4 regions of the Staphylococcus condimenti genome follow, and region 3 is predicted to be linked to each of the others. Evidence: riboswitches for the same ligand, from Rfam matches in the RefSeq annotation. Region 3 holds a riboswitch; each other region holds the start of a gene.
The links. Region 3 has a riboswitch for thiamine pyrophosphate ahead of A4G25_RS08765 (3-oxoacyl-ACP reductase). Riboswitches for the same ligand answer to the same signal wherever they lie in the genome.
Positions count from the first base shown of each region.

Region 1: it holds a riboswitch for thiamine pyrophosphate, as region 3 does, so the genes downstream of both, thiC (phosphomethylpyrimidine synthase ThiC) here and A4G25_RS08765 (3-oxoacyl-ACP reductase) in region 3, are expected to answer to the same signal.
Region 2: it holds a riboswitch for thiamine pyrophosphate, as region 3 does, so the genes downstream of both, tenA (thiaminase II) here and A4G25_RS08765 (3-oxoacyl-ACP reductase) in region 3, are expected to answer to the same signal.
Region 4: it holds a riboswitch for thiamine pyrophosphate, as region 3 does, so the genes downstream of both, A4G25_RS04195 (ECF transporter S component) here and A4G25_RS08765 (3-oxoacyl-ACP reductase) in region 3, are expected to answer to the same signal.

Region 1 covers NZ_CP015114.1:967,304-974,842, reverse strand. The annotation lists gene A4G25_RS04965 (ABC transporter ATP-binding protein) at 1-847, shown strand, start outside; gene A4G25_RS04960 (peptide ABC transporter substrate-binding protein) at 863-2,527, shown strand; gene A4G25_RS04955 (MsnO8 family LLM class oxidoreductase) at 2,688-3,680, shown strand; TPP riboswitch at 3,786-3,884, shown strand; gene thiC (phosphomethylpyrimidine synthase ThiC) at 4,068-5,813, shown strand; gene trpS (tryptophan--tRNA ligase) at 6,337-7,332, opposite strand.
Region 2 covers NZ_CP015114.1:2,533,525-2,541,063, reverse strand. The annotation lists gene thiM (hydroxyethylthiazole kinase) at 1-776, opposite strand, end outside; gene thiD (bifunctional hydroxymethylpyrimidine kinase/phosphomethylpyrimidine kinase) at 769-1,590, opposite strand; gene tenA (thiaminase II) at 1,587-2,273, opposite strand; TPP riboswitch at 2,340-2,437, opposite strand; gene A4G25_RS12185 (transglycosylase family protein) at 2,548-3,237, opposite strand; gene A4G25_RS12180 (transglycosylase family protein) at 3,444-4,118, opposite strand; gene A4G25_RS12175 (transglycosylase family protein) at 4,331-4,966, opposite strand; gene A4G25_RS12170 (single-stranded DNA-binding protein) at 5,495-5,926, opposite strand; gene A4G25_RS12165 (YwpF family protein) at 6,115-6,558, shown strand; gene fabZ (3-hydroxyacyl-ACP dehydratase FabZ) at 6,609-7,046, opposite strand; gene A4G25_RS12155 (DNA-directed RNA polymerase subunit beta) at 7,050-7,238, opposite strand; gene murA (UDP-N-acetylglucosamine 1-carboxyvinyltransferase) at 7,249-7,539, opposite strand, start outside.
Region 3 covers NZ_CP015114.1:1,776,876-1,784,414, reverse strand. The annotation lists gene A4G25_RS08790 (phytoene/squalene synthase family protein) at 1-754, opposite strand, end outside; gene A4G25_RS08785 (YfcC family protein) at 985-2,409, opposite strand; gene A4G25_RS08780 (hypothetical protein) at 2,541-2,756, opposite strand; gene A4G25_RS13390 (SdpI family protein) at 2,857-3,279, shown strand; gene A4G25_RS08770 (hypothetical protein) at 3,311-3,508, opposite strand; TPP riboswitch at 3,654-3,755, shown strand; gene A4G25_RS08765 (3-oxoacyl-ACP reductase) at 3,868-4,620, shown strand; gene A4G25_RS08760 (LLM class flavin-dependent oxidoreductase) at 4,751-6,055, shown strand; gene A4G25_RS08755 (hypothetical protein) at 6,262-7,539, opposite strand, start outside.
Region 4 covers NZ_CP015114.1:824,817-832,355, reverse strand. The annotation lists gene A4G25_RS04205 (energy-coupling factor transporter transmembrane component T family protein) at 87-881, opposite strand; gene A4G25_RS04200 (ABC transporter ATP-binding protein) at 874-2,283, opposite strand; gene A4G25_RS04195 (ECF transporter S component) at 2,296-2,871, opposite strand; TPP riboswitch at 2,973-3,077, opposite strand; gene auxA (lipoteichoic acid stability factor AuxA) at 3,326-4,627, shown strand; gene A4G25_RS04185 (class I SAM-dependent rRNA methyltransferase) at 4,743-5,930, shown strand; gene A4G25_RS04180 (hypothetical protein) at 5,947-6,507, shown strand; gene A4G25_RS04175 (phosphocarrier protein HPr) at 6,656-6,922, shown strand; gene ptsP (phosphoenolpyruvate--protein phosphotransferase) at 6,924-7,539, shown strand, end outside.

The DNA.
Region 1 (7,539 bases), 810 kb from region 3:
TTCTTTCGATATTCTCAAAGGGGAAACATTTGGCTTAGTTGGAGAATCTGGTTGTGGCAAGTCTACAACAGGAAAAGCATTAATTAAACTAAATGATGCAACAAGCGGAGAAGTGTATTACGAAGGGGTTAATATTCAGGATATTAAAAACCGCAAAGATATGTTGAAGTTTAATAAGAAAATTCAAATGATTTTCCAAGATCCATATGCTTCACTTAATCCAAGATTAAAAGTAATGGATATTATTGCGGAAGGTATTGATATTCATAAATTAGCAAAAAGTACAAAAGAACGTAAAAAACGAGTGTATGACTTGTTAGAAACAGTAGGATTAAAAAAAGAACATGCCAACCGATATCCGCATGAGTTCTCAGGAGGACAAAGACAACGTATCGGTATCGCACGTGCATTAGCAGTTGAACCAGAATTTATTATTGCAGACGAACCGATTTCAGCATTAGACGTTTCGATTCAAGCACAAGTTGTTAATTTACTGTTGAAATTGCAACGCGAAAAGAATATTACATTCTTATTCATTGCGCATGACTTATCTATGGTTAAATATATTTCAGACCGTATTGCTGTGATGCACTTTGGAAAAATTGTAGAAATCGGTTCAGCGGATGAAATTTATAACCATCCTTTACATCCTTATACACAATCTTTGTTGTCAGCAGTGCCACAACCTGATCCGGAAAGTGAACGTACAAGAACACGTATTACTTATAAAGAAAATGCTGAAGAAAATCCAAACCGTTCTTTACAAGAGATCAAACCAGATCATTATGTATTTGTGACAGATAAAGAAGCGGAAGAATTGAAACAAAGATTAAAACAAACGGTGTAAAGGGGGAGAAGCATTATGAAGAAAAAATTAATTTCATTCGCCTTAATGCTTGGAATTGCAGCGTTAGTTTTAAGCGGGTGCAGCCAAGGCGGCGGTATTTATGATGGGAAAGGACAAGTGTATCGTTCAGTATTATCACAAGATATGAGTACATTAGACACTGTTCTTGCAACAGATACAGTTTCGTTCAATGTTTATAATCAAGTTTACGAAGGTCTATATTCTTTAGACAAAAAAGACCAAGCTGTTCCAGCAATTGCTAAAGGAATGCCTAAGAAAAGTGATGGCGGTAAAACATTAACAATCAAAATGCGTAAAAATGCAAAATGGTCAAACGGTGATCCAGTTACTGCCAACGATTTCGTGTATGCTTGGCGTAAGGCATTAGATCCTAAAACAGCTTCTGAATATGCATATATCATGTATGATATTAAAAATGCACAAAAAATTAATGAAGGTAAAATGCCTGTTAATAAATTGGGTGCAAAAGCGTTAGACAAATATACAGTACAGATTAAACTGAACAAGCCGTTACCATACTTCAACCAAATGTTAGCATTCGGTACATATATGCCGCAAAATGAAAAAGTTGCGAAAAAATACGGCAAACAATATGGAACGACAGCTGATAAAGCAGTATACAATGGTCCATTTGAACTGACAGATTGGAAAGTTGAAGACAAAATTTTGATGAAAAAGAATCCGAAGTATTGGGATAAAAAAGCTGTTAAGTTAGATAAAATCAATTTCAAAATTTTGAAAGACCAACAAGCAGGTGCATCTTTATATGATACAGGTTCAGTAGATAATGCTGGTATTACATCTGAACAAGTTGATAAATATAAAGATAGTCCAGCACTATTTAAACGCTTAAAAGCTTCTACATTCTTCTTAAAGATGAACGAAAAAGAACAACCTGAATTCAAAAATAAAGATATGCGCTATGCAATTGCACAATCAATTGATAAAAAAGCATATGTTGATAATGTATTAGGAGATGGCTCGAAACCATTTGATGGTTTTACTTCTAAAAAGACAGATATCCTTCCAGATGGTAAAGATTATGCTGATTTAGTAAAATCTCCATTGAAATTTAATAAATCAGAGGCAAAAGCACATCTTGATAAAGCGAAAAAAGCTTTAGGCAAAGATCAGTTTACATTTACACTGAACACTGAAGATACTCCAAGTTCTAAAATTTCAGCACAATTTATCAAATCACAAATTGAGAAAAATCTGCCAGGAGTAACTGTAAATATCAAACAATTACCGTTTAAACAACGTGTAACTGCAGAATTAACAATGAATTATTCAATGTCTCTATCAGGTTGGGGACCAGACTATCCGGACCCGATGACTTATTTAGATACTATGACAACAGGCAATGCCCAAAATAACACAGGCTGGGGCAGTAAAAAATATGATAATATGTTGAAAGAAGCAAACGGATCATTATTGAAAAAGCCTGATGAACGTATCAATAAACTAAAAGATGCTGAAGAGTTTATGTTAAGTGAGGCGCCAGTAGCACCAATTTATCAACAAGGTGCAGCAAGTCTTCGTAACCCTCAATTGAAAGGTATTGTATATCATGAAATTGGCGGAGAAACTACACTTAAACATGCTTATATCGATAAGAGCATCGATAGAGAAACAGGAAAGAAAAAGAAAGATCAATAAAGTGAGATTTAATGGGAGAAATTCACTTCAAAAAGAAATTTATATAATAATGCACACAGTCTATACGGCTGTGTGTTTTTTTAGAGAGAAAACTATTAAATTGACTTTAAAAACAAATAAATCTAGCATTTAAGAAAAGAAATAGATTGGGGTGGATATAATGTTGCCGATAAGTATTTTAGATCAAACACCAATTAATAAAGGACAAACTGTTACAGAAGCTTTGAATCATACGTTAGAATTAGCACAACTTGCAGATCAGTCAGGTTATACACGTTATTTTCTATCTGAACATCATAATCTTAAAGATGTGGTAGGAACTTCTCCAGAAATATTGATTATGTATTTGCTTGATCATACAAAACAAATGAGGATTGGTTCTGGAGGCGTTATGTTGCAGCACTATCATCCTTTAAAAGTAATTGAACAATTTCATTTAATGGATAAACTATCAGATCAACGTGTGGATTTAGCAGTAGGTAAAGCACCCGGCGGATACCCAAAAGTTGTTGATTTATTACAAGAGGAACTACAAAAACCATTAAAGCATTTTGATGAAAAGTTCTCACTTTTAAACCAGTTGAACACTCAAACATATACTGGTCATAGTGAATATGAAGGAATTCGTACTGCACATCGTGATGAAACAGACGGACCTGTGCCAGTATACTTGTTAGGAACAAGTGAACATTCCGCAATTCAAGCAGCAGAAGCACAAACAGGTATTGTCTATGCATATTTCATCAACTCTGATTTGTCAGAGTTGGAAAAAGCGTTAAAAGCATATAAATCACGTTATCCAAAAGGGCGATTCATCGTATCGATACCTGCTGTGGTTACAGCAGATGGAAATCAAAAGCTACCTTTCAGATTTTCACAAAGACATTATGAATTAACATTTGAAGACGGCAGCAGAATTGTATTAAATACGAAACAACAAGTGGATGAATATCGTAGTGAGTCAGAAAAAAGTTTTGAAGTAGTTGAGAAAAAAATGAAAATTATCAGTGGTAGCAAAGAAGAAGTAATAAATACATTGAATGAGATTAACAGAAGCGGTTTAATTGATGAATGGATGCTGCACATGCCTGTTCAAAGCCATAAATTAAGAATGAATACAGTCAGAGAATTGGCACCAGTGAATTCAAAATAAAAATTGCAACTACTAAAAAAATCGAATGATATTAATTGTATTTCATTTTAGATTTTGACTTGAACATTAAAATAATGAATGTTAATATAAATTTGTAAATTAAATATTCATTGCTAGGGGTGCCGTATAGGCTGAAAGATATATTATCAACCCTTTGAACCTGATCTAGTTAGCACTAGCGTAGGGAAGCGTGTAAACATGATAAGAGAAATTTGAATTCGAAAATATGTATAGTCTGTATTAGGCTAGTCGTTACATAATTTTTTCGAAGTTATAAAAATAGATTCTTTTCTACGCATTCATAAATTAAATGAATGCGTTTTTATTTTTATTATGTGTTTTTCGGCAAATGCGTCTCCTAGCATTGATTTGAGGAGGCTATTTTTAATGAAACAAGATGAAATTGAATTGAAAAAAGGATTCCTAGCAAGTCGCAGAATTTTTAAACAAGGTGAGGAAGATGATATACGTGTTCCTTTTAGAGAAATCGAATTAAGTGATACTGTGACTGAATATGATACACAAGTTAATGAACCTTTTGTGGTTTATGATACTGCAGGTCCATATCATGAAGAAGAATATGAAGTAGATGTACAACGCGGTATTCCAGATATACGTTCAAAGTGGATTCTTTCGCGTGATGATGTTGAAAGTTATGAAGGTCGCAGAGTGCAATCAATCGATAATGGATTTAAAAAAGAAGGTCATAAAAAATTTGTTGAAACACCATTTAAATATCAGCCTAAACGTGCTCAAAATGGTAAGCGAGTTACACAAATGCATTATGCAAGACAGGGTCTAATTACAAAAGAAATGAAATTCGTAGCACTACGTGAAGGTGTTGAACCTGAATACGTTCGTGATGAAATTGCCCGTGGACGTGCTATTATTCCTAATAATGTCAATCATCCTGAGTCAGAACCAATGATTATTGGAAAAAATTTCCAAGTTAAAATCAATGCGAATATCGGAAATTCTGCTGTGTCTTCATCTATTGAAGCAGAGATTGAAAAATTGGTATGGGCAACACATTGGGGTGCAGATACAATCATGGATTTATCTACAGGAAAAAATATTCATGCGACACGAGAATATTTATTAAGAAATTCACCCGTACCTGTCGGTACAGTTCCGATTTATCAGGCTTTAGAAAAAGTGAATGGTGTCGCTGAAGATCTGACTTGGGAAATTTATAGAGATACACTGATTGAACAAGCAGAACAAGGTGTAGATTACTTCACCATTCATGCAGGTGTTTTATTACAGTACGTTCCATTAACAGTTGATCGTTTAACAGGAATTGTTTCGCGTGGAGGTTCTATCATGGCGCAATGGTGCCTTGCACATCATGAAGAAAGTTTTTTATATGAGCATTTCAGTGATATTTGTGAGATCTTGAATCGTTATGATATTGCAGTCTCTTTAGGAGATGGGTTGCGACCAGGTTCTATTTATGACGCGAATGATGAAAGTCAGATTGCTGAATTGAAAACATTAGGAGAATTAACAGACATTGCTTGGGAACATGATGTACAAGTAATGATAGAAGGCCCAGGACATATTCCAATGCATAAAATTAAAGAAAATCAGTATTTAGCTGATTTTTATTGTAAGGAAGCACCGTTTTATACATTAGGACCACTCACAACAGATATTGCACCAGCGTATGACCATATTACTTCAGCAATCGGGGCAGCTCAAATTGCGAGTCATGGTACAGCAATGCTTTGTTACGTTACGCCTAAAGAACATCTTGGATTACCTAATAAAGACGATGTTAGAGAAGGTGTGATTACTTATAAAATTGCAGCGCATGCTGCTGATTTAGCAAAAGGACTTCCTGGTGCAGCAGAACGAGATGATGCAATTAGTAAAGCTCGTTTTGAATTCAGATGGATTGATCAATTTAATCTATCGTTAGATCCTGAACGTGCACGTGAATACCATGATGAGACATTGCCGAAAGAGTCTGCTAAAGTTGCTCATTTCTGCAGTATGTGCGGTCCTAAATTCTGTTCAATGCGCATTTCACATGATTTACGTCAAAATCATTTTGATGAAAAAGAAAGACAAGAAGCGATGAAAGAAAAAGCACATGACTTTATAGAGCAAGGCAGTCGAATTTATCAATAAAAATAAAAGTCCTCTATTAACATTCCGCATTTTCAGCGATTGCTTAATAGAGGACTCTATTATTTAATTTGCAGTTGTTAATGATGAATTACTGCGAGCAGCATTGTTTCAACATATAATATCAGGCTCGTGATAATCCAAAAAGCATCTGAGTTTTGGATAGATCTTAGTGTTTGAGAAGCGGATTTTTCAGTTGTTTTTTTATTACTGAAGTGAAAATGACCGCCATGATATAGATTTTTAATTAAAATACCCGCAAATATTACAAATGATAAAACAAAGTGTAGTTTACGATAGCGTGATAAGCTACGAATAAGTTAAAAAGTAAATATAAGATTAGCGCGATGTATAAAAGAATTCTAAAAGGATGTAATTTCAAGATGTCTCACTCCGATTCTATGTTGTAATTTTATTATACAACGTTTTCATTACTGCATAAATATAAAATTGTGTAATTTAAAAATAATTGTAAGATTAAAAAATGCACCCTAAAAATTCAGGATGCATTTCAGTGTTTAGTATGTTATTTTCTGCGTTTACGTCCTAATCCCATAGCACGTTCCATCTTTTCTAAAGTACGTTCAGAAGCTTTGATAGCTTTGTCGCGTCCAAGATCTAAAATGTCGTCTAATTTTTCAGAGTGATAATAGCTTTCGTAGCGTTCTTGGAAATCAGTAAGGAATTGCTTAACAACTTCTGCTAGATCTCCTTTGAATTTACCGTAACCTTCACCTTCATAACGTGTTTCTAAATCAGCAATAGATTCGTCTGTCAGGCTAGAGTAGATACTTAATAAATTACTGATACCTGGTTTATTATCTTTATCATATTTAATAATTCCATCTGAGTCTGTTACAGCACTTCTGATTTTTTTAGCTGCTGTATTTGGATTATCTAATAAAGAGATGAAGTTTTTAGCATTGTCATCACTTTTACTCATCTTTTTAGTTGGATCTTGCAAGCTCATTACACGTCCGCCTATTTTTGGCATGCGTACTTCTGGCTTGATTAGGATATCGTTATAACGGCTATTAAAACGATCCACTAAATTACGTGTTAATTCTAAATGTTGCTTTTGGTCTTCACCGACAGGAACAATATTTGTATTATATAACACAATATCTGCTGCCATTAATGGTGGGTAAGTCAACAACCCGGCTGGAATACCTTCTGTTTGTTTTTGAGACTTATCTTTAAATTGTGTCATTCTTTCTAATTCACCAACAGAAGAAATTGTCGTTAGCATCCAACCTGCTTGAACATGTGCAGGAACTTCAGATTGAATAAATAATGTAGATTTTTCCGGATCAATACCAGAAGCTAAATAAATTGCTGCTAATTGACGCGTACGTTCGCGTAATTTAAGTCTATCTTGAGGGACTGTAATCGCATGTTGGTCTACGATGCAGAAGAAACAATTATAGTCATCTTGAACTTCGCTGAATTGTTTTAATGCACCGATGTAATTTCCTAAAGTCGGAATTCCGCTTGGTTGGATTCCTGAAAATAGAGTTTCCATTTTTGATGCCCGCTTTCTATGTAGATTATGATATTTATTTCATTATACCAGTATTTTCATTGTTTGTAAGGTGTGTTAAAATATATACATAGACAGTTTTTTACATGTCTCACTGCTTGGATTTTAAAGCAGACTATGAGCAAATTGATCAAATAGTCGATGTGTTTGAAATTTTCTATAAATAATTTCCCGATTCTCATTTAATTT
Region 2 (7,539 bases), 760 kb from region 3:
TTGCAATTTTCTGCAACTGCATCTGAATCAATACGGTAAAGCGCATCGATAAATTGTGTTAAAAATGTTCCCGGGCCTTTGCTGTCACTAAGTTGTTCCGCACGTTCAGCTGCAATGTTATAAACTGAAACAGCTTCAATCAAAGTTTCAATTGAAGGATGCGTATTTCTGAATAAAAAAGCACCTACAACTGCACCTAATAAGCATCCTGCGCCTGTAATTTTAGCAAGAAAATGAGAACCGTTACTTAATTTTACAACTTTGTCATCTTGAACAATAACGTCTGTTTCTCCAGTTAGTATAATAGCAGTTTGATATTCTTTATATGCTTTTTCTGCAATATCTACAACATCTAAATTATCAGCACTATCTGTACCTTTCATGGTTGCTGTATCATCAATTAATGCTAAAATTTCTGAAGCATTTCCTTTTATCACAGTTGGTTTAATTTTTTTCAAAAAGTATTTACAAAAGTCTTTTCTATATTTTGAAGCACCTACAGCAACAGGATCAAATACTAGGGGTGTTTCGGTTTCGTTAGCTATCTTGGCATTTGCTAGCATCGCATGCTCATGGTGTTTTGTTAAAGTTCCAATGTTAATTAAGACACTGCCAGCTACAGGATAAAAGTCTTCAGCTTCTTGTGGTGCTTCACTCATAGCTGGACTGGCACCTAGGCTTAACAAGCCATTTGCTGTAAAGTTCTTTACTACATCATTGGTATAGCAAATAACAAGCGGGTGTTCAGTTCTAATTTGATCTAAAATATTATTCATCATCTAACCCTACTTTCTTCATATACGCAAAATGATTAACTGGTCCTCTTCCTTGGCCAATTTCAGGAGTATATTTAATGCTTAAAGCAATAAAGTCTTTTGCTTTTTTAACAGCTTCATAAATTGTTTTTCCTTTAGCTAATTCGGCAGTAATCACTGCTGAAAAAGTACAACCTGTCCCGTGTGTATGTTTAGTATCATACCGTTCACTTTCAAATACTTCTAACCCATCTTTTGTAAAGAGATAATCTTTGGCAATATCTTCATCTTCAATATGACCGCCTTTTATGACAACACCTTTACTGCCTATTTCATTAATAAAAATATCTCCTGCTTTTTTGATTGCTTCTTCAGAATCAAGCTTGAATCCAACGATTTCTTCAGCTTCTGGTAAATTCGGAGTTGCAACATCAGCAAGCGGTAATAATATTTCTTGTAAAGCCTGCTTACCTGCATCGTCCATCAATGAATCTCCGCTTTTAGCTAGCATAACTGGATCGATTACATATGGAATTTCTGGATGTTTTTCTAAATAACTTCGAATCAATTCCATCATTTCTTTCGTTGCAATCATTCCTGTTTTAATTGCTTGTGGTAATTCATCATCAAAAACACTATCTAATTGTTCTTTTAACCACGTAATATCTAAATTATGAATATGTTGGACCCCTTTTGTGTTTTGGGCAACAATGCTTGTAATTGCAGCCATTCCATATACTCCGCAAGCATGGAATGATTTCAAATCTGCCATTACACCCGCTCCGCCTGTAGGGTCTGTACCAGCAATTGTTAAAGCTATTTTAGGTTTATTCATACTCTTTCTCCTCCAAATTGCCATTTTTCGCTTGTATAAGCCATATTAAAAAAGTTCAATTCATGTACTGTACTTTGCAAATAATTTTCTCTCACTTCATTTTTTTCAGTTTCAGACATATTTGCTGTTAATTGATTCATTAAATCATCTAGTACTTCAATTAATGGGTCCATTTCTGTGTTATAAAACTCAAACCATTTTGCTAAAATCGAGGACTTATTTAAATTCGGATCTTTCATTGCACGTTTTGCAATAATTGCATAAACATATGGGCATGGTGCCATTGCAGCAATTGCATATGCGGCATTTTCATGCGCATATACATTGTAGTACATATGCTTAATATAATGATCACCACTAGGCGGCCAAACCTTTTTTTGTACAATTTCATTATAGTTTTCACCGATATAATCAGCCATATATTCGTGTGCTTCTACTTCACCATTTACTATAAATTGAATTTGATCAACTAAAAAGCGGACACTTTCTAAATCCGGCATTTTCGGTATTAATAATGCATAAATATTTGCGAACTCTCTTAAGTAAGAAGCATCTGCTCGTAAATATTGGCGTAAAGCTTCTTTTTCAATATCACCTTTTAAAAGTTCTTGGATAAAATGATCTTGATAAATTTCATCAATAATCGGCTGTGCATCTCTCTCTAATGTTTCTGCAAAATTCATTTCAAAATCCTCCAATAAAAAAACTGCAAACCTTCGTAGGAATGCAGTTTAATATTTAGAATCTTTATTCTGAATATACTACTTTCCTACGTTGGTACGAACCAAATCAGGTTATAAGGGTCTAGTCAAACTATCTCAGCCGTCAGGCGCCCCTAGCAGTTTTATAAAGTTTAGTTTTTAATACAATTTAAATGTATCAAACCCCTTAGTGTTATGCAATGTTAAAGGGTTATAAACAAAAAAGCCGAGACAAAAGTCTCGACTGAAGTTTAAATTAATATGCCCAGTGTCCTGCACCATTACCATTATCCCACAAAGTAAGAGCTGCTTGGTCTTGAATATGTTCAGGAGCACTAGCTGGGTTTACGCCTCTCCAACCTGCTGGAGCAACTGCATCCCAAGTAGTTTGTAGGAATTGATATTTACCTGCTGCACCTGAATAAGGGTTAATTGCATGAATATCACCACGAGATTCACGGTATACAATTGCTTGTAATGCTGCTGGAATATTTCCATAGCTACCTGAATTTGATGCTGTATATGATTGTTTTGGTGCAGTATAGCTAGTTGATTGTGTGTTATAGCTATAATTTGTATTATTGTATGATTGTGTATTATAAGTTTGAGTTTGTTGAGCTACTGGAGCTGCTTGTTGTTGAACTGAAACTGCTTTAGAAGTTGATTGAACTGGTTGTTGAACAGTTCCAACTGCTACATAACTCCACTCCCAATATGTACCATTAGATTCGAAATGGAATTCATAACCTTTGTATTCAAAATCAAAATCATATGCACCTGTTTGTACAGGATGTTGATTTAATTCTGCAGGATTATTTAATGCTGTTTCCGCTAATTTAGCTTGTTCTGTTGTATTTAACTCAGCTGCATCCGCATTATGTGATGCCACTCCTGTTGCTAAAAATGCTGCTGCCGCTACTGATGATGTCACTAAAAGTTTCTTCATTTAATAAAAATCCTCCTATAAGGTAATTACATATATGATTTATTCGCTACAACTATAATAGCATTTAGTACAATAACATAGGTTACAATAATATAAATGTTATGTTTCATTCGTTACGTATGTATTACAAAAAAGCGGATTCCATTCTTAAAATAAGAACGGAGTCCGCTTTTTGGATGTAAAACAATTAATTTTAGTTTAATAAATTAAGCTGTTACCCAGTGACCTGCACCAGCGCCGCCATTATATAATTTAACTGCAGCTGCATCTTGTACAGATTCTGGAGCACTTGCTGGTGAAACACCTCTCCATTGAGGATCTACAACTGAATCCCAAGTAGTTTGCAAGAATTGGTATTTACCTGCTGCACCTGAAGATGGGTTAATTGCATGAATATTACCACCTGATTCACGTTGTGCAATTAATTGCAAGTGAGCAGGAATGTTAACAGATGAACCTGATGAAGCTTGAGCAGGTGCACTGTATGATTGTGCTTGTGTATTGTAAGATTTAGTTTGTTGTTGAGCTGGTGCTGATTGTTGTTGTGCTACTGGAGCTGCTTGTTGTGCTGGTGCAGCTTGAGTAGTTGTTGCTTGAGTTGGTTGAACTGATGAGTTAGAAGCTGATGTTGCATTGTAGCTCCAGCTCCAGTTAGAACCATCTGATTCAAAGTGGAATTCGTTACCGTTATATACGAAATCAATATTATAAGCACCTGCTTGTACAGGGTGTTGGTTTAATTCTGAAGGGTTATTAAGAGCTGTTTCAGCTAATTGTTGTTCTGATTGGCTTACTTCTGCTGCGTGAGCGTTATGTGAAGCTGCTCCTGTTGCTAAGAATGCGGCAGTGGCTACTGATGATACTACTAATAATTTTTTCATTTAAAATAAATCCTCCTATAAGGTAAAAAGTTTATATGATTAATTTGCTGTATTCATAATAGCACCAAAAAAGTTATCATAGGTTACAACAATATAAATAGTATGTATCAAATTTTACATGAATATTACAAACAAAAAGCGGATTACCATCCATAGAATGATAATCCGCTCTCGAATTAATTGCTAATATTCAAATATAATAAGTCTCTAACTTATGCAGTTACCCATTGGCTTGGGCCAGCTGTGTCATATAATTTTTGAGCTGCTGCATCTTGTACTGCTTCAGGAGCTTCTGATGCTGGTCTACCTTGATATTCTGCTGGAGCTACTGAATCCCAAGTAGTTTGTAAGAATTGGTATTTACCTGCTGCACCTGATGATGCGTTTACAGCATGGATGTCGCCACCTGATTCACGTTGAGCAATTGCTTTTAAGTGATCGTTAACTTGTACGTTTGAACCAGAATCAGCTGATTGTTGTGCTGGTGCTGATTGTTGTGCTGGTTGTTGTTGAGTTTGCTCTTGAGCTGGTGCTTGTTGAGCTGCTGGTGCTTGTTGTTGTGTAGTTTCTTGTGCTGGTGCTTGTTGAGCTGCTCCGTTTGCATTATAACTCCAGCTCCAGTTAGTACCATCTGAGTTAAAGTTGAAGTTATACCCTGAGTTGTCAAATGCGATATTATAAGCACCTTCTTGAACAGGTGCATCATTTAATTGTTGTGGATTATTTAAAGCTGTTTGAGCTAATTGATCTTGATTTACATTGTTATCTTCGGCTGCATGTGCGTTTGCGCCTACTCCTACTGCGAATAATGCTGCTGATGCTGATGAAGCTACTAATAATTTTTTCATTTCTGAAATTCCTCCTATAAGGTAATTGTTTTTTCGCGTGATTAATATCATCAATTTGCAGTTATAACTATATCATCTGAAATAGCAGTGTAGGTTACAGGCAAATAAAAAAAACCTTCTGTCTTTTACGCTTAAATTACGCTAATTCAATTTAATTAGGTGGCTAACGGTCTAATTATAAACCTTCATAATAGTCTCTATCGCAAGAAACAAGTTTGTAACTATGTAATATTCATGTAATTATTCAGATAATTTAATTGTGTTTTAGTTTATTTTTACACCAAAATTCACACTGAATTTCTTTGAAATTTAGTTGTTTTTCTAAAATCAATACCTAAAAAAGACCCCACATAATTAATATGCAGAGTCTGGATGAGTATTTTCATATAAATTGAGAATTAGAATGAATGAAATAATGTGAATTTACATCTTTGATTGAGATAAGTTAAGAATAGCTATGAATATGTGAATAATATTTAGAGTTTATGCTTTAAGAATTTGGGATGATTCATTTAGATAGGATATTATCTACTGATTTTGAGGATCAGTTGTAACTGAGAGCAACTGATGGTCTTGTAAGGCAGGGCTACCTTCAAAGTCATCAGTTATAGTAGGTTGATTTGAAGAGGAACTTTCATTAGAGTTTGGATTTGAAATAAATTTGATTGTTTCAACAACTAATTCAGTCATAAAATGTGTTTGTTTATCTTTTTCATACTTATAAGAACGCATGTGACCCGTAATACCCACAAGAGATCCTTTTTTAGTGTATTTAGCAATATTGATTGCTATCTTTCCATACGCTTTACAAAAAATATAATCAACAGCTTGCTGTGTTTGACCTTGATAATTATAATTTCTTTCTGTGGCTACACTAAAACTGGCAATTTCACTCCCCTCCTTTTCTGCTAACTGAGGGTTACGAGTTAATCGTCCTACAATTACGATTTTATTTAACAATTTTTCACCTCCTATGTATATATCATATTCACTTCATTATTTTTAGTCAAAACGTAAAAATGAACTTATTAAAGTACTTTTCTGGTCATTTTTTACTTATCAACTGAATTTTTTTCAGTTTTTGAGCTATACTAGTATTAGTATTTTAATATTTTGCAGAATTTCAAAAAGATTGGAGTGACTTCCTATTGAAAACATTTAAAGCAGTCAGATTCCAAATTGTCACTAAAAATGGCGGGGTTATTGAATACGAGCTATATGATGGTGTAATTATTAATAAGGAACAAAGTGGTACAGGTTGGTTATTAGAAATCGTTATTTCCAACAACCACTATGACATTATGAAAGAATATATGGACGATGAAGCTTTACTTGATATTCGTGTAGTCATCACTCGACCATCTAATGATCCTGCACTATTTGACGCCACGATTAAAAACATCTCATTATATGGAAATGAAAATATGTCTGTTATCTTTGATTGTCATGTCTATACACTTAGACAGGTCTATGCCGAAAATTTATTAGCTCAACTTGTAGATGAAGGTCTAGAAGGGGAAGAATTAAAAAAATCATTTAATAGAATGATGCAATCAAAACCACGACTAAAAGACGAACGACGAGAAGAATAAAAAAACGCGTTATACTTTATCATGTAGCCATGAAAGTATAACGCATTTTTTTATACATCTTGTATTGCAAAAGTCAGTTCGCAACTGCAAGCAAGTTGTCCATCAACTGTTGCTTTAGCTATACCTTTACCAATCGGTCCTCGCATTTTAGTGATTTCAACTTCTAAAGTTAATGTATCACCAGGTGTCACTTGTCTTTTAAAACGACACTTATCGATCCCCGCAAACAAAGCAATTTTACCTTTATTCTGTTCGCTATTCAGCAAAGCAACTGCACCTGTCTGTGCTAATGCTTCAGTAATTAATACGCCAGGCATTACTGCGTAATCAGGAAAATGTCCTTGGAAAAATGGTTCGTTTCCTGAAACTTGTTTAATTGCTACGCAACGTTGACCTTCTTCATACTCAACAACTCTATCAATCAATAAAAATGGTTGTCTGTGCGGGATAATTTCTTTTATTTGATTATAGTCAAAAACTGTTTCCATATGCTAACCTCCGAAAAGCTGTTTGAAATGTCGCCATGTCTGGTAATCAAAAAACGATATGGGATTCTCATGATTAAGCAGATAACCGATAATGATTCCGACAAAGAACATCAATATTATCAATGTAACGATAATTATTATACCAAATCCTATCGGAAGATGTGTCAGTTTTCTATATTTATACTTAATCATCAAGAATCTCCTATTCACTTACACGTTCGATATCTGCACCGAGTGATTTTAATTTACCATTGAAATTCACATAGCCTCTATCTAAATGTTTCAATTCAGAAACTTCTGTTGTACCTTCAGCCACTAAGCCAGCTAAAATCAATGCAGCACCTGCACGTAAATCTGTAGCTTTTACTTGAGCTCCTTGTAAATTACTCTTACCAGTAATTTTAGCATTTCTGCCTTCAACAGTAATTTGTGCATTCATACGTTTAAATTCACCAACATGCATAAAGCGATTTTCAAATACGGTTTCAGTTAT
Region 3 (7,539 bases):
CACGATACGCTTCAGCTGCCAGTTCAATAATCGGACGTGCTTTTGGATAAAAGTAATGCAGATTATTAAGTGCATGTTCATACATATCATCAGCATCTCGTGCGTAACTTTCCCATAAATCTATATAATTCTGAGTGACACCTTTATGAAAAACTTCTTTTAAATCTACTTGATATTTCTCAAGACGTTCAGCACTTAAATACACACGATTATTTTTATAATCTTCACCCACATCTCTTAAAATATTAGTAATCTGTAAAGCTTTACCTAATTCAATACCGACTGTATCTGCAGTTTCGCGATATTGTGGTTCTGCTAACACAGGTGTTAAAAGTTCTCCTATTGTTCCGGCAACACCATAACAATATGCATACAATGCTTGATCTGTAGGCAGTGTTGTCATGGTTAAATCCTGTTCTACATAATCCATTAAGGTTACAAATGCATGTTGCGGAACAGAATAAAATTGTAACGTATCACCAAATGCTCTCATCACATGCGCATCACTTTTAAATTGTTTGATTTCAGATTGTCCTGTATATATAGCGTCTAGATCTTCACGGATAGCTTTTAAACGTTCAGGATCCTCATATTCATCTATACTGTCATCTATCATACGGCAAACTGCATAGATTGCCCATATCGCTTTACGTTCACTTTCGGGAAGATTATTGAATGCATAGAAGAATGTTTTAGAATACTCTTCCATAATACGTCTGCAATAGTCATAATCCTCATTTACTGTTTGTTCCACAAAAATCACACCTTGTTGTCATTATTCGAACTTAAAAGAAACTTGTGTTACATATTAAGCGAAAAAGAGACAAATGTCATTTAATAACATGCCTCTTTTTCGAAAACTTAAAATAGAATTTACATTCTGTCATTCTTTATTCAAATTTGTTTTTTTCAATAAAAATTTGTTTTAATAATTCGTTCAAAATGTAAGCATAAACAACATTATTTGTGATGTGTAGCTTTTGTTTAATAACCTGCAAGTAATGCGATAGACATGGCTATTGCACAAATAATTGCCCATACAGCAATGAGTTTCCAAGCGAATTTCAACCACTGAACGTAAGAAATTTTAGCTACTGCAAGTGCCCCCATTAAGATAGCAGACGTCGGGAAGAGCACATTACTAATAGAATCACCATATTGGAAGGCAAGTACAGTTAATTGTCTATTAATATGCAGTAAATCCGAAATGGGTACCATTAATGGCATTGTAGTTAATGCCTGTCCTGAACCTGACGGTATAAAGAAGTTCAGGAAAAACTGGAAGACAAACATCACGATAATCACAATAGATGAAGGCACATCATTTAATAATGTAGTCATGCCATGGATAATACTATCGATAATCTTTCCTTGTTCTAAAATAACTACGATACCTTTAGCGAACCCTACAATCATTGCCCCAAAAAGTATGTCTTTCATACCATCGATGAACGCATCAAATGTACCATTTAAACCGAGCCCGCTAATTAATCCTGCAAGTAAACCTGCCAACACAAAGTTTGCGCTCATTTGATTGAATGTCCATTCATAACGAAAGATTCCATAGACATTAAAAATAATAGCTAAGACAATCATACTGAGTGCCAATGCTTGTCGTTTAGTGAATCTTTCGTAGTTTATTTCTTTATGGCTGTTCCCTTCTTCTTTTTCAAGCTGATAGACAATACTTTTCTTCGGATTACGTTTTACTTTTCGAGCATAGATTAAAACTGTACTAATCGCCGCCGCTAAAATAAACAGATAAATAATAGTTCTCAGTCCCCAACCTGAAAACATCGGTAATTCGGCAACGGTTTGTGCAACCCCAACAGTAAATGGGTTAAGCATTCCGCCAATAAATCCGCTGGCAGCACCGAGTATTACCATAGCTGCACCAGTCATCGCATCATATCCCAACGTGCGTGCAATGATGACACCAATAGGCACAAAAATAATAGTTTCTTCTGCTAACCCTATCGAAAAACCTAATATCGAGAAAACTGTCATTGTAAGTGGAATCATTAAAATTTTAGATGATCCTAATGACTTGATGGCTTGATTGATTCCATTTTCAAAAGCGCCTGTTCTATGTACAATGCCAAAAGCTCCCCCAACCAAAAAGATATAAAATACAATTTCTCCACCAGTTAATAGCCCTTCTGGTACTGCACGAAATAAATCTAAAAATGATACGCCATGTTGTGCAATTTCATGATAAGAACCAGGTACTACAAGCGTTTGCCCTCCTTTTTCTTCACGCTTATATTCACCGGCAGGAATGATATACGTTAAAATACAGGCTACAGCGATAATCATCATTAATAAGGCATAGGTATGCGGTGTTTTAAACTGAAATTTCTTTTGTTTCGATGATTTTGTCTTCCTCTTTGTTTCTGTTGTCTCTCCCATAAACAAAACCCCTTTTATTTTAGATGTCTGAATTTTCTTATTTTTATAATTATAACCTAATCTTAAAGATTTAGTCGGTAAATATTAAAGAAACAATTTTGTGCATTCATAATAAAAAACAAGCTGTTGATTCACAGCTTGTTTTCATCTCTATTGTTCTTAATATGTACACTTTTCTTGTTGTTATTATAAATAATCGAAGCAATACCTAAACCAATTAAAAATAACATGATCAAGTAAATAGAAGGACTAGCACCAATATAAAAATGAAATAGTAAAAACAAAAGTAAAGCTGCAATAAAGTAAATTGGTATAAATCCTTTTCTCCAAAAAACAGATTGACGCATTTCATTTTCATGTTCCAGTTTTGATTTAGCCATATAATCCCCCTCCTTACATTACTCATCTCACATTGTTAGCTTATCATATTGAATATTCCTTTAAAAAATGAATATAATATTGTATTGCTTTTCTTTTTATCTTATATTTAGAATAAATATAAGAGAGGAATTCATCATGTTATTATTCGGCATCACATTATTAATTCTAATCGTCAATTATTTAATCTTTCGCCTCATCGACAAGGATGTTATAAATCAACGTAATTTACTTATCGGTTATCGTACACCATCATCGTTGAAATCATCAGAAGCATGGACTGTTGCTCAAAAATATTTTCAACAAAATTTCAAACGAATCCACATTATATTCTTAATAATAAGTTTTATATGGATTTGGTTTGATTTAATAACCTCATATAAACAAATATCATTTTGGATACAAGTTCTAGTTTATTTAATAGGCACTGGATTAATTATTGCCCTTACCGAAATCAAACTTTACAACTTCAATCACAAACAAAAAGGCTAGCAACACAGCTAGCCTTTTGTCATATATTCAATTAATGCTTAACTTCTTTCTCGGCATTCGAATGATGATTTGTAGATTCATCTGACGTTCCGCTATTTTCATGCGCTTTTTCTGCTTCCCATTTTGCTTCTTTTTCTTTTTGCTTTGCTTTACGTTTCTTTTCTTCACGTACAGCCATCACAATGAAACCTACTGCCAAGATTGGGAATGACATTCCTAACCAGAACATTCAAATCCCTCCATTCATCTAAAATTATCTGCTAGAATTCCTTTCTATCATAACACTTTCACCATCTTGTTTTCACGCTTAAAATGTTAATAGTGCCCTTTCTTGACACGTCTACAAAATCAAGCTACATTGAAAGTAACAAAATAATACGCACTAGGGGTGTTTTTTAAACTGAGATGAGGATTTCCTCAGACCCTTTGAACCTGATCTAGCTGAAACTAGCGTAGGAAAGTGTGAGATAACCGCAGTATGCACTGGTTTGCTTTTATACAGACCGCAGACTGCTCTCTGCCTACGCTGATTCTAGTAATCATGCGTATTTTTTTATGTTCATTTATAGAAAAAGGGAGCGGATGAATATGGCAAAAACAGTACTCGTAACAGGCGGTGCACGTGGGTTAGGTGAAGTAATCAGCAAAACACTTGCTGAGCAAGGTTTCAATATCATCATTGATTATAACCAAAGTAAAGAAGCTGCTGAACAACTTGCAAAAGAAATTGGAAATGAACAGGCTATTGCATTGCAAGCAGATGTAACTGACCGTAAAGAAGTAGACCAGCTGGTAAAAGAAGGAACTGAGAAGTTCGGCCGTATTGATGCAGTTGTGAACAATGCACTTGTTGGTTTTAAATTTGATCCAACAGCACAAAAAGCCTTTCCTGATATGAGTTGGGAAGACTATCAACAACAAATTGACGGCACATTAAAAGCAGCATTTAATGTGGTTCAAAGTGTTGTTCCTCAATTTATTGAACATCAAAGCGGAAGTATTGTAAGTATTGGTACTAATCTTTATCAGAATCCTGTAGTTCCTTATCATGAATATACAACTGCAAAAGCTGCCTTAATCGGCTTCACGCGCAATATCGCATCTGAATTAGGACAATATGGTATTACAGCAAATGTTGTTTCAGGAGGACTTTTAAAAACAACAGATGCAAGTGCTGTAACTACACCAGAAGTCTTTGACTTAATTGCACAAACTACACCGTTGAAAAAAGTGACAACACCTCAAGATGTTGCCAACATGGTTGCTTATCTAGTATCTGAATCAGCTAAAGGCATTACTGGGCAAAACATTACAGTAGATGGCGGTCTTACAATGAATTAAAAACGTACATTTAAAATTGCATTTTATTCTAAGTAATAAAGCAGTTTTTCAATAGGAAATAAATGATTAGGGAGAGCGTGTTCTCCCTCTTTCTCATTCTTTTAAAATAATTAATCTGAGGTGAATAGTAATGTCCGAGCAAAAAAATAAACAACTGCATATCGGTATTCTAATTTTTGGTTCTGGCCATCACCAAGCAGCATGGCTCATGCCTGATTCAAGCGTAGAACGCATTGGAGATATTACTTACTATCAAGAGTTAGCACAAACTGCAGAACGCGGTTTATTTGATGCTGTCTTTTTTGCTGATAATCAGTCTTTTCCTGCTAAAGACGATACAACAATGCCTGCTTTTTGGTTTGATCCAATTGTCAATTTGACAGCTATTTCACAGGTAACAGAACATGTAGGTTTAGTTTCAACAATCTCAAGTACATTTTCTAATCCCTATACAGCTGCAAGACAATTATTAAGCCTCGACCATATTTCTGGTGGACGTGTTGGTTGGAATTTGGTTACTTCTATGACCGATTTTGAAGCCAAAAATCATGGTATGGCAGAGTTGCCGAATCACGATGAAAGATACGCAATTGCTGATGAATTTGCTGAGGTAATGAATGCTGCATTTGAATCCTGGCATCCAAAAGATTTTAAACATAATCGTGAATCAAATAAGTTGGTCGACTCTGAAAAAATCCAGCCTTTTAACCATAAAGGTGTCAATTTTGCAGTTAAGGGCCCACTTTCAACACCAAGCAGCCCGCAAGGCAAACCTGTCGCAATGCAAGCGGGAGCTTCAAAACAAGGCGTAGCTTTAGCAGTAAAATATGCAGATGCTGTTTATTCTGTTTCATGGAATATTAAGCAAGCAAGAAATTTCAGAAAGCGCATGGATACTGAGATTGCTAAGAAAGGCAACACTGACCGGAGTCTTAAAATTTTTCCGGGTTTAGTAACCTATGTAGGACATACGCACGAAGAAGCTTTAGAAAAGAAAGCAGCTTTGGATGAAAAATTACCAATTGAAACTGCTTTAAAGCAATTAAGTTTCTTCGTTCAACAAGACTGCACTGAGTGGGAACTAGATGAAAAAGTACCAGGTTTACCTCCAGTTGAAGATTTCACTGGACCCGTAGGACGTTATGAAACAGTATTAGAAATTATTAAGGATACGGATCCTACAGTACGTGAATTATTAGGTTACTTGAATGCAGGCGGTGGTCATTTAACATTGATTGGTACACCAGAAGAAATTGTGGATGAAATGGAGCATTGGTTCAATGAAGGCGTAGCAGATGGTTTTAATTTAATGCCACCAACACTTCCTGGTAGTCTTGAAGATTTTGTTGATTTAATTGTGCCGGAGATGCAGAAACGCGGTTTATATCGTAAGGAATATAAAGGTTCTACTTTCAGAGAACATTTAGAAGTATAAAGTGTGCGGAATCCGAGAGGTTCCGCTTTTTTCAATTCAAAACCAAATACTGTAGAAAAAATAGCTTGTCTTAAGACTCGCATAGTGAAAATGCGAATGCCTCGAGACAAGCCATCACTGCAATCACAAATAATAAATCTTACTTTTTTAAGTTCATCTTCTAAATTTGCGAAACATTTTAAACTAACAAGTATTAAATCATTCTCCTACTCACTCTCTTTTTTAAATACATGCTGATACTGAACGTAACCTGAAACATAGTGCTCAATATCATCTATCCTTACACGATAGCCATGATGTTTAATAAAGAATGAACCTAAGATTCTTTTAGGATTTTTAAAATACATCGCAAGTTCCGGGTAGAAATAACCTGTACGCTGATAATCTGCACGTGTATGGATAGTATCGATAAGTTCGTCAACATTAATCAACTTGTCGACTACATCTCCAAATCCTTTTTCGCGTGCCTTTGCGATAATATGATAAGTTGCCATTAACATTTCCATGAAAGTAGGGAATGTTGTGATTCTGTTTTTAATATAATCAAGATAACTTGATACGTTTCGAATACCGAACTCAATATATTTTTGTTCAGGAGCAATTTGAATTAATTCATTCGTACAATAACCGAGCCAATGATCGTGATACTGCCAATATTTGAGATGAATAAATCGTTCAAACATGGCTTTGACTGTTTCAAGCCATTTAGGATTTTTATCGATTTGATACAAACGTAATAAGGCCAAAGCAGCTTCTCCATCATAATAAATCACCCGGAATTTTTCTTTAACCTCTAACGTTGGATAATGCAGCACATGCACAGTTTGAGCAGTTTCTGAATCAATCATCGTCAAGATACCTTCTGCTACTTTCTGTGCAGCTTCTAGATATTTAGGATGCTCCGGTTTAATTTGCAGATATTCACAAACCGCAAAGATGAATGCCGCATTTTGTCCCAACTTAATTTCATTGATATTTTTAGTATCATCAAAAATATGACCTGTACCGTTTTGTTCAAATAGATAGTTATTAATGAGATAATCAATGGCTTTCTCTGCAACTGTTACATCTTCTCCTAGATAATGAAGGCCTTCTATCATGGCATAAGTCGATGATGAATGTCGCAAATTATTGTAAAAACTAATTTTTTTATCAAAATGTGGGAAATAGCCGTAATTAAATTTGCCATCAGCCTGCAGTTCATTTTGCAAATGCTTCGTAGATGTTTCAATCATTTTATCGATTTCTCGGGAAAGATTTGTTACGTTTCTTAAGCCTTTTTCTCGTCCTTCTGCGTCCAATTCAAAGACTCCATTAACTTCAATAAAATAACCTTTAGTGTAGAACTTTGTAATGTTTTTGCCTTCATAATCTTTACGTCTGAATGCATTCATTTGTTTTGTATATTTTTTCAGGTAGTTATTGATATTATCTTCAGACAGGAAAAAAGATTTTTTATCTTTAGCTGGACGTACAAAAGCATT
Region 4 (7,539 bases), 950 kb from region 3:
TGGATGAATGAAAATGTAAAATTGGTTGGGTTGCAGCTCGACTACCACAACCCAGATATGCATTGTAAGGAAAAGTTTTGAGTGCGTCAACCGCGCACGTCTGTAATTCCTGTAATAGGTAAATAATGTGCTAATAATACAGCAATAATTAAGATTATCGCAAACAACAGGATAAAGAGGATATCACGATAACTAAATGGTGCATTATAATAATATGTTCTCGGACCGTCTTTAAAACCTTTTTTCTCCATAGCAACTGAAAGTTGATGTGCTTTACGAATGTTTTGACTGAGCAACGGAATAATTAAATGTTTCATTCGTGCAAATCCACGATAATTCGATTTATCCACCATTTGATAACGCATTTTTAAAGACTTGCGTAATTGTACAAATGAGGAAATAATAAGCGGCACCATACGAATTGCTGCCATAAATGCATAAGCTACTTTTGGTTTAACTTTTAAGTGCTGCATTAAACTGTAAAAAATCATGACAATTTGAGAAGTAAAGGCCATAACGATGCCAAAGAATGTCACAGTATCTGTACGCATTGATAAATGCAGACCACGAACTAAACTTTCAGTTGTGATGTTGATAATACCTAACTTGAAGAGGGTATGTGTCCCGTCTCCGTAAAAAATCATAAAGAGTGCAGAGATAATACTGAATATTACGGTATATAAAACAAACAAAGCTGTGACTTTGAATTTCATGCCCCCGAAAATAAGTAAGAATATCAACATAAACGCAGTCAAATAAATCATAATATCAAAGTTGTGCACGAAAATAACGAAGAAAAATAGGAATACACCTAATCCTAATTTCGTGATGATATTGACATTATCAACGAAGGTGAAATAGCGTTTCCATGCTTCATACATTATATTCACCTTCCGTTTCAAAAAGTTGTTCTTCACTTAGTAAATGATCGCGTAATTCAATGCGTCTTGTCGGATAGCGCTCAATTATATGAGGGTCATGTGTTACCATCACAATTGTTTGACCTTGAGCGACACGTTTTTGAAATAAAGATAACAAGTTGAAAGTATTATGACTATCTAAACCAAAAGTCGGTTCATCCAACAAGATAATATCTGCACGTGAACTTAATGCAGTTGCGACACTTAAACGACGCTTTTGTCCCATTGAAAGTTCGAATGGATGGTGGTCGCGCACAGCTTCTAAGTTCAGCATTTTAATAAGTTCCTCAGTTGCATCTTTTGCGTGGTCGCCACTAAAATTAATAAAGATTTCTTCATATACAGAGTTTGTAATGAACTGTAATTCAGGATTTTGATAGACCAAATACATATGCTGAGCAGCTTCTTTAATTTTATTTAAATGCTGACCTTGGTAGGTCATTTTACCGCGATACTTGATCAACTGCATCATAGATTCTAGCAATGTTGTTTTGCCTGAACCGTTTTTTCCGGTAATAGTAATCCATTCTCCAGCCCCGATTTCAAATTCCGGGATTTGAATTAATGATTTTTTACCGCGTATAATTTCACCATTACGGAATTGAAAATCAGGTTGGATTTCAGAATCTGATGGCAAAGTACTTTCAGGTGCATAATCCCAAGCACGAGGATGCCACACACCATATTCAGTTAATAATGCTTCATGTTGATGTAAAATAACTTCAGGTGTATCATCGGCAATAATCTCACCGTGGTAATTCATTAAAATAACACGGTCAATATGTTCCCAAATATGTTCAACTTTGTGTTCAACGATTAAAACAGTTTGGTCATGCCACATTTCTTTAATATGATTCCACAGATCTTCAGTAGCATCCACATCTAACATTGCTGTTGGCTCATCTAAAAAGAGGGTGTGAGCTTTTTGTAAGACTGTTTCAGCAATTGCTAATTTTTGTTTCATTCCGCCACTTAACTTTTGTACAGTTTGCTTTGGTCCCACATCTAAATCAACTGAAGCTAAAGCATCTAAAATTAATTGATCCATTTCTTTGCGGGGGACTTGTCTATTTTCTAATACAAAAGCAAGTTCTTCATAAACTTTCGGCATACAAAATTGAGTATCAGGATCTTGGAAAATAACACCACTATTTAAATCAACTTCTAGTTCATCATACTTCATCGGAAACTCTATTAAATTAGGAACAATCCCACTTAGTACATTGAGTAATGTACTTTTTCCACATCCTGATGGTCCTAATAATAAGACTTTTTGCTTATCCTGTATTTCTATATTTAAGCCATCAAATATTTTGTCAGGCGCATTTGGATATTTGAGTCGTAAATTTTTGGCACGTAACAAGGTGAATTCTCCTTACAAATTATCGTAATCTTTTTGAGAAGCAGGTCTGAATAATTTCGTAACACCTGTCTTATCGAGTGCTTTAACTAAGTAATAAGGGAAGAGACCTGCAAGTACAATACCGCTGATACAACGGAAGAATACATATAAGAACAAGTTCCAACCTGCAACTTCTCCTAAATAACCATAGTAGTAGTCGATAGGGAAAGTCACTAGTGCGGCAGCTAAACCAGCAAGCATTGCGACCATTACTGTACGTGATTTGTAACGGAAAATCGCAAAAATGATTTCACAAGCTATCCCTTGCAATAATCCATAAACCATTGTTGCAATATCAAAGCGTCCCATAACAATTGTTTCACCAGCACCCGCTGCAAATTCAGCAAGTATTGCAATACCAGGTTTAGGGATGATCAAGTAAGCTACGACTGCAGCTGCGAACCACATACCATAAGAGAGTTCTTCAAGGTGTAGTCCAGTGACTTGCATCGCTTTGTAAACTAAATTCCAAATGTTGTAAATAATAGCGAAAACCACTGCAATTAATACAGTTACCAAGATGTCTGAAAGTTTAAGTCCTTTTGACATAAGCAATAATTCCTCCTATAAATAAAAAACACACAAACTTGTCTAGCAAGCTGCGTGAAATAGGCATCGGAACAGACCGGCATAGCCCTTATTAAATTGCCGGCAGACATCCCACACTTTCCTACGCTAGTCTCAGCTAGATCAGGTTCAAAGGGTTTGAAGCAAAACTGCTTCATCTCAGTTACGAAACACCCCTAGTGCTTTCTATATTGATTTATAATAAATGTATGCTTTTTAAACGTGATTGTCAAGGTGCTTTTAGAACGTTAAGGCTTACTATTACAATATCCTTTAGGATTTTTATGAATAAGCATTTTAAGCATTAATTTAGGGTATTAACCGATTGAGAGTAAACTTTAATTCCTATATACTATGTACTACCATAGAATGATTTATTGCATTCACTAAAGACACAACACTTATGTTCCTATATAATAACTATGAGGTGAAAAACATGTCGTATTTTAAGAAGCACGCTGAGATCATTTTTAGTTTGATTATTGGCATTGTTTCACTTTTCATTGGAATCATAATACTTTTGAATTTGTCCTTTATTCATAAGCTTGCTAAGGGGAGCAAGGTTGATATACATATTTATAATGTGTGGGATTTTATCAACGCATTTTTCGGAGAAATTATCCGGATTATGAGTCGGTTTATCGGCCAGTTCCCTATATTCAGTGCCATATTTATCATAGTATTCGGCGTTGCATTATTATGGATTGGTTATTTGTTATTCGTGACAACAAAATATGATTATGACATTTCAATATTCTTCCTAATTGTGGGAATTTTATTCTTTATTATTACAATTATCTTGATGACACAAGTCTATGGCTTTGCGGCAATTATTTTTGTTGTACCATTTATCGTGCATACAGGTTACATTGTCTATAAAGATGATTTGAACCATAATCATAGAAAAGAACACTATTTATGGATAATTTCTGCATATGGAATTAGTTATTTAATAACACAAATTGCATTATATGGCCGTATCGAGAGTCATGAAATTGCGATGATAGATATTTTAAGTGTAAATGCTTTCTTCATCGTAATGTGGATACTAGCCCAAATATCGATTTGGAATTTCCTTTTCCTTAGAAGATCATTACCGCTTACTAAAGCAGAGCTAGGCGAAGAGATGGAGTATTCTCGTACGGATAAAAATGGTGCAATGAGCCAGACGAAAGAACAATTCCGTGAGTTCCAAGAACGTACACAAGAATTTACACATCGAACTCGACGAAGCATCGATTTAGAAAAAATCAGAAATAAACGTGATAAATTCAAAAACACAATCAAGGAAAAAATTGATATACAAGACGATGATATTCCTAACTGGATGAAACGTCCAAAATGGATTAAACCGGGAATTGTTGAACTGATTTGCGGTATTGTTTTATTCTTATTTACCTTATTAGAATTGAATAACAGAAATGCTTTATTTGCCTCAGGTGAATGGGAATTATCCCAAACTTCTTACGTCATTGAATGGATTACTTTATTCTTACTGTTAGTTGTGATTATAATTTATATCATTACAACATTAACGCATTTCTTACGTGGTAAATTTTATTATGTACAAATGTTCATGATCAGTATCTTATTCTTTAAATTGTTGACTGAGTTTGTGAATATCATGATTCACGGGTTGTTATTATCTATTTTTATCACACCAATTTTATTAATTATGCTGGTTGCAGTCATTATTGCGTTTGTAATTCAAATGCGTACTCCTGTAGATAATCAGTAAAATTCAAAGCTGAGGAACGCTAAGTAGTTTCTCAGCTTTTTAAACTTTCTTTTTAGAAAGGAAAGTTATGATACGTTAACATGAAATAAAATACTTATAAAAGGCGGAATTTAATATGAAGACAGCAGTTATTAATAAAGGTAAAGAACAAAAGTATTTAAATCAATATCCTTTAGTAGACGAAGAAGATATATATGAGCATAGCCATTTAGAAGATGGAGATATTTTTCACATTGTTACTGATAATGGACGTTATATCGCAACTGCTTATGTTGGACGTCAACATAAAGGATTAGGTTGGGTATTAAGTTATGACTCAGAGCAAACAATCGATACATCATTTTTTACAGAATTATTCCAAGAAGCATTAGATTACCGTCAATATTTCTTTAATATAGATGGCACAAATGCATTTCGTCTTTTTAATGCAGAAGGAGATGGAATCGGCGGATTAACTATAGATAATTATAATGGTCACTTACTTGTTCAATGGTATTCAAAAGGTATTTATGCATTTAGAAATATTGTACTTAATGCGGTTCAAGATGTCTTTCCATATACTTCAATCTTTGAAAAAACACGATTTAAAGATGATGCTGTTGAAAGTGGATACGTAACTGGTGAAGCTCCAGAATTTCCAATTATCATTGAAGAAAACTTTACATTTTATAATGTTGATTTAGACGACGGTCCAATGACGGGCATTTTCTTAGACCAAAAAGAAGTACGTAAAAAACTACGTGATGTTTATGCACCTGATCATCATGTATTGAATCTTTTCAGTTATACTGGAGCATTTTCAGTTATTGCAGCTGAAACCGCAGCGGATACTACAAGTGTTGATTTAGCAAACCGTTCAAGAAGTTTGACAGAAGAGAATTTCGGGGTAAATGGTATTGACCCGAAAACACAATTTATTTATGTAATGGATACTTTTGATTTCTATCATTATGCTGCAAGACATAATCGTGTATACGACACAATTGTGATTGATCCCCCAAGTTTTGCACGTAATAAGAAGAAGGTATTTACAGTACAAAAAGATTATCATAAGTTGATTGAAGAAGCATTACCGATTTTGAATGAAGACGGTGTATTAATTTTAAGTACAAATTCAAGTGCACTTTCTTCTAAAGCATTCAAAAATATGATTAAAAAAACATTGAATGATGCGAATGTAGATTTTGAAATTGAAGAGGTAATGGGATTGCCAAAAGACTTCAAAACTAATCCGCATTATAAACCTTCTAAGTATCTAAAAGTGGTATTCGTTCGGGTATCAAGTAAAGAAGAAATTATATAATGGAGGTTGAAAGAAAATGGGAATTAAAGATAAATTGATTAAAAATACAAGTGATAAATTAGGCAATAAAGTGATGGATTTAGAGCCGGTTACAGGGAAATCAGCTTTACCAGTCAATGACAGTGATTTAGAGCGCAGACGTGCAAGAGCAGAAGAACTTGTGCGCAAGAAGTCACTTTGGTCTTCTGCAGCGAGTGTCGTTCCAATTCCTGGGCTTGATTTCGGTGTAGATTTAAAATTGATGAAAGACATTATTGAAGATATCAATAAAATTTACGGTTTAGATCATAAACAAGTGAGTCATATGAGTGATGACTTGAAAGAGCGTATTTTAGTAGCCGCATCTATTCAAGGTAGCCAATTTATCGGGCGTACAGTATCCAAAGCTATTTTAAAAGTCGCAATTAAAGATGTTGCTAAGCGTACTGCTGCTAAGCAAACAAAATGGTTCCCATTAGTGGGTCAAGCTATTTCTGCGTCAATCAGTTATTACTTTATGAAAAAATTAGGAGATGAACACATCCAGAAATGTGAAAACGTTGCCAAAAAATTATTGGCAACTCCAACGGGTGAATAATTGTTAATTTTTTCACAAATTAGAAAAAAATCTTACGGTCTCAAGGAATTAACAAATTGAATTTAGATGCATATTTTGGTAAAGTTAATGTGTAATAATGTAAAGGTGAATTATCACTAATTTATTGATGCGAAGGAGAAAGATTATTATGGAACAACAATCATACACTATCATCGACGAAACAGGTATTCACGCTCGTCCAGCAACAATGCTTGTACAAACAGCTTCAAAATTTGATTCAGATATTCAATTAGAATACAACGGCAAAAAAGTCAACTTGAAATCTATTATGGGTGTTATGAGTTTAGGTGTCGGCAAAGATGCAGAAATTACTATCTATGCTGACGGTAGCGACGAAGCAGATGCTATCCAAGCTATCACTGAAGTGTTATCTAAAGAAGGATTAACTGAATAATATGGCTAAACAAATCAAAGGCATTGCAGCATCTGATGGTGTTGCAATTGCAAAAGCCTATCTGTTAGTTGAACCTGACCTATCATTTGATAATGAATCAGTGGCAGATACGGATGCTGAAGTCGCTAAATTTAATGGCGCACTTAATAAATCTAAAGTTGAATTGACTAAAATCAGAAATAATGCCGAAAAACAATTGGGTGCGGATAAAGCAGCTATTTTCGATGCACATTTATTAGTTCTTGAAGATCCTGAACTTATCCAACCAATTGAAGATAAGATTAAAAACGAAAATGTTAATGCTGCACAAGCTTTAACAGACGTTTCTAATCAATTTATCACAATTTTTGAATCAATGGACAATGAGTATATGGCAGAACGTGCGGCTGATATCCGTGATGTTTCGAAACGTGTATTAGCACATATCTTAGGTGTTGAATTACCAAATCCGAGTATCATTGATGAAAGCGTAGTCATTATTGGTAATGACTTAACACCATCTGATACTGCACAATTGAATAAAGAATATGTGCAAGGATTCGTAACAAACATCGGAGGCAGAACATCTCATTCAGCAATTATGAGTCGTTCTTTAGAAATTCCAGCAGTAGTAGGTA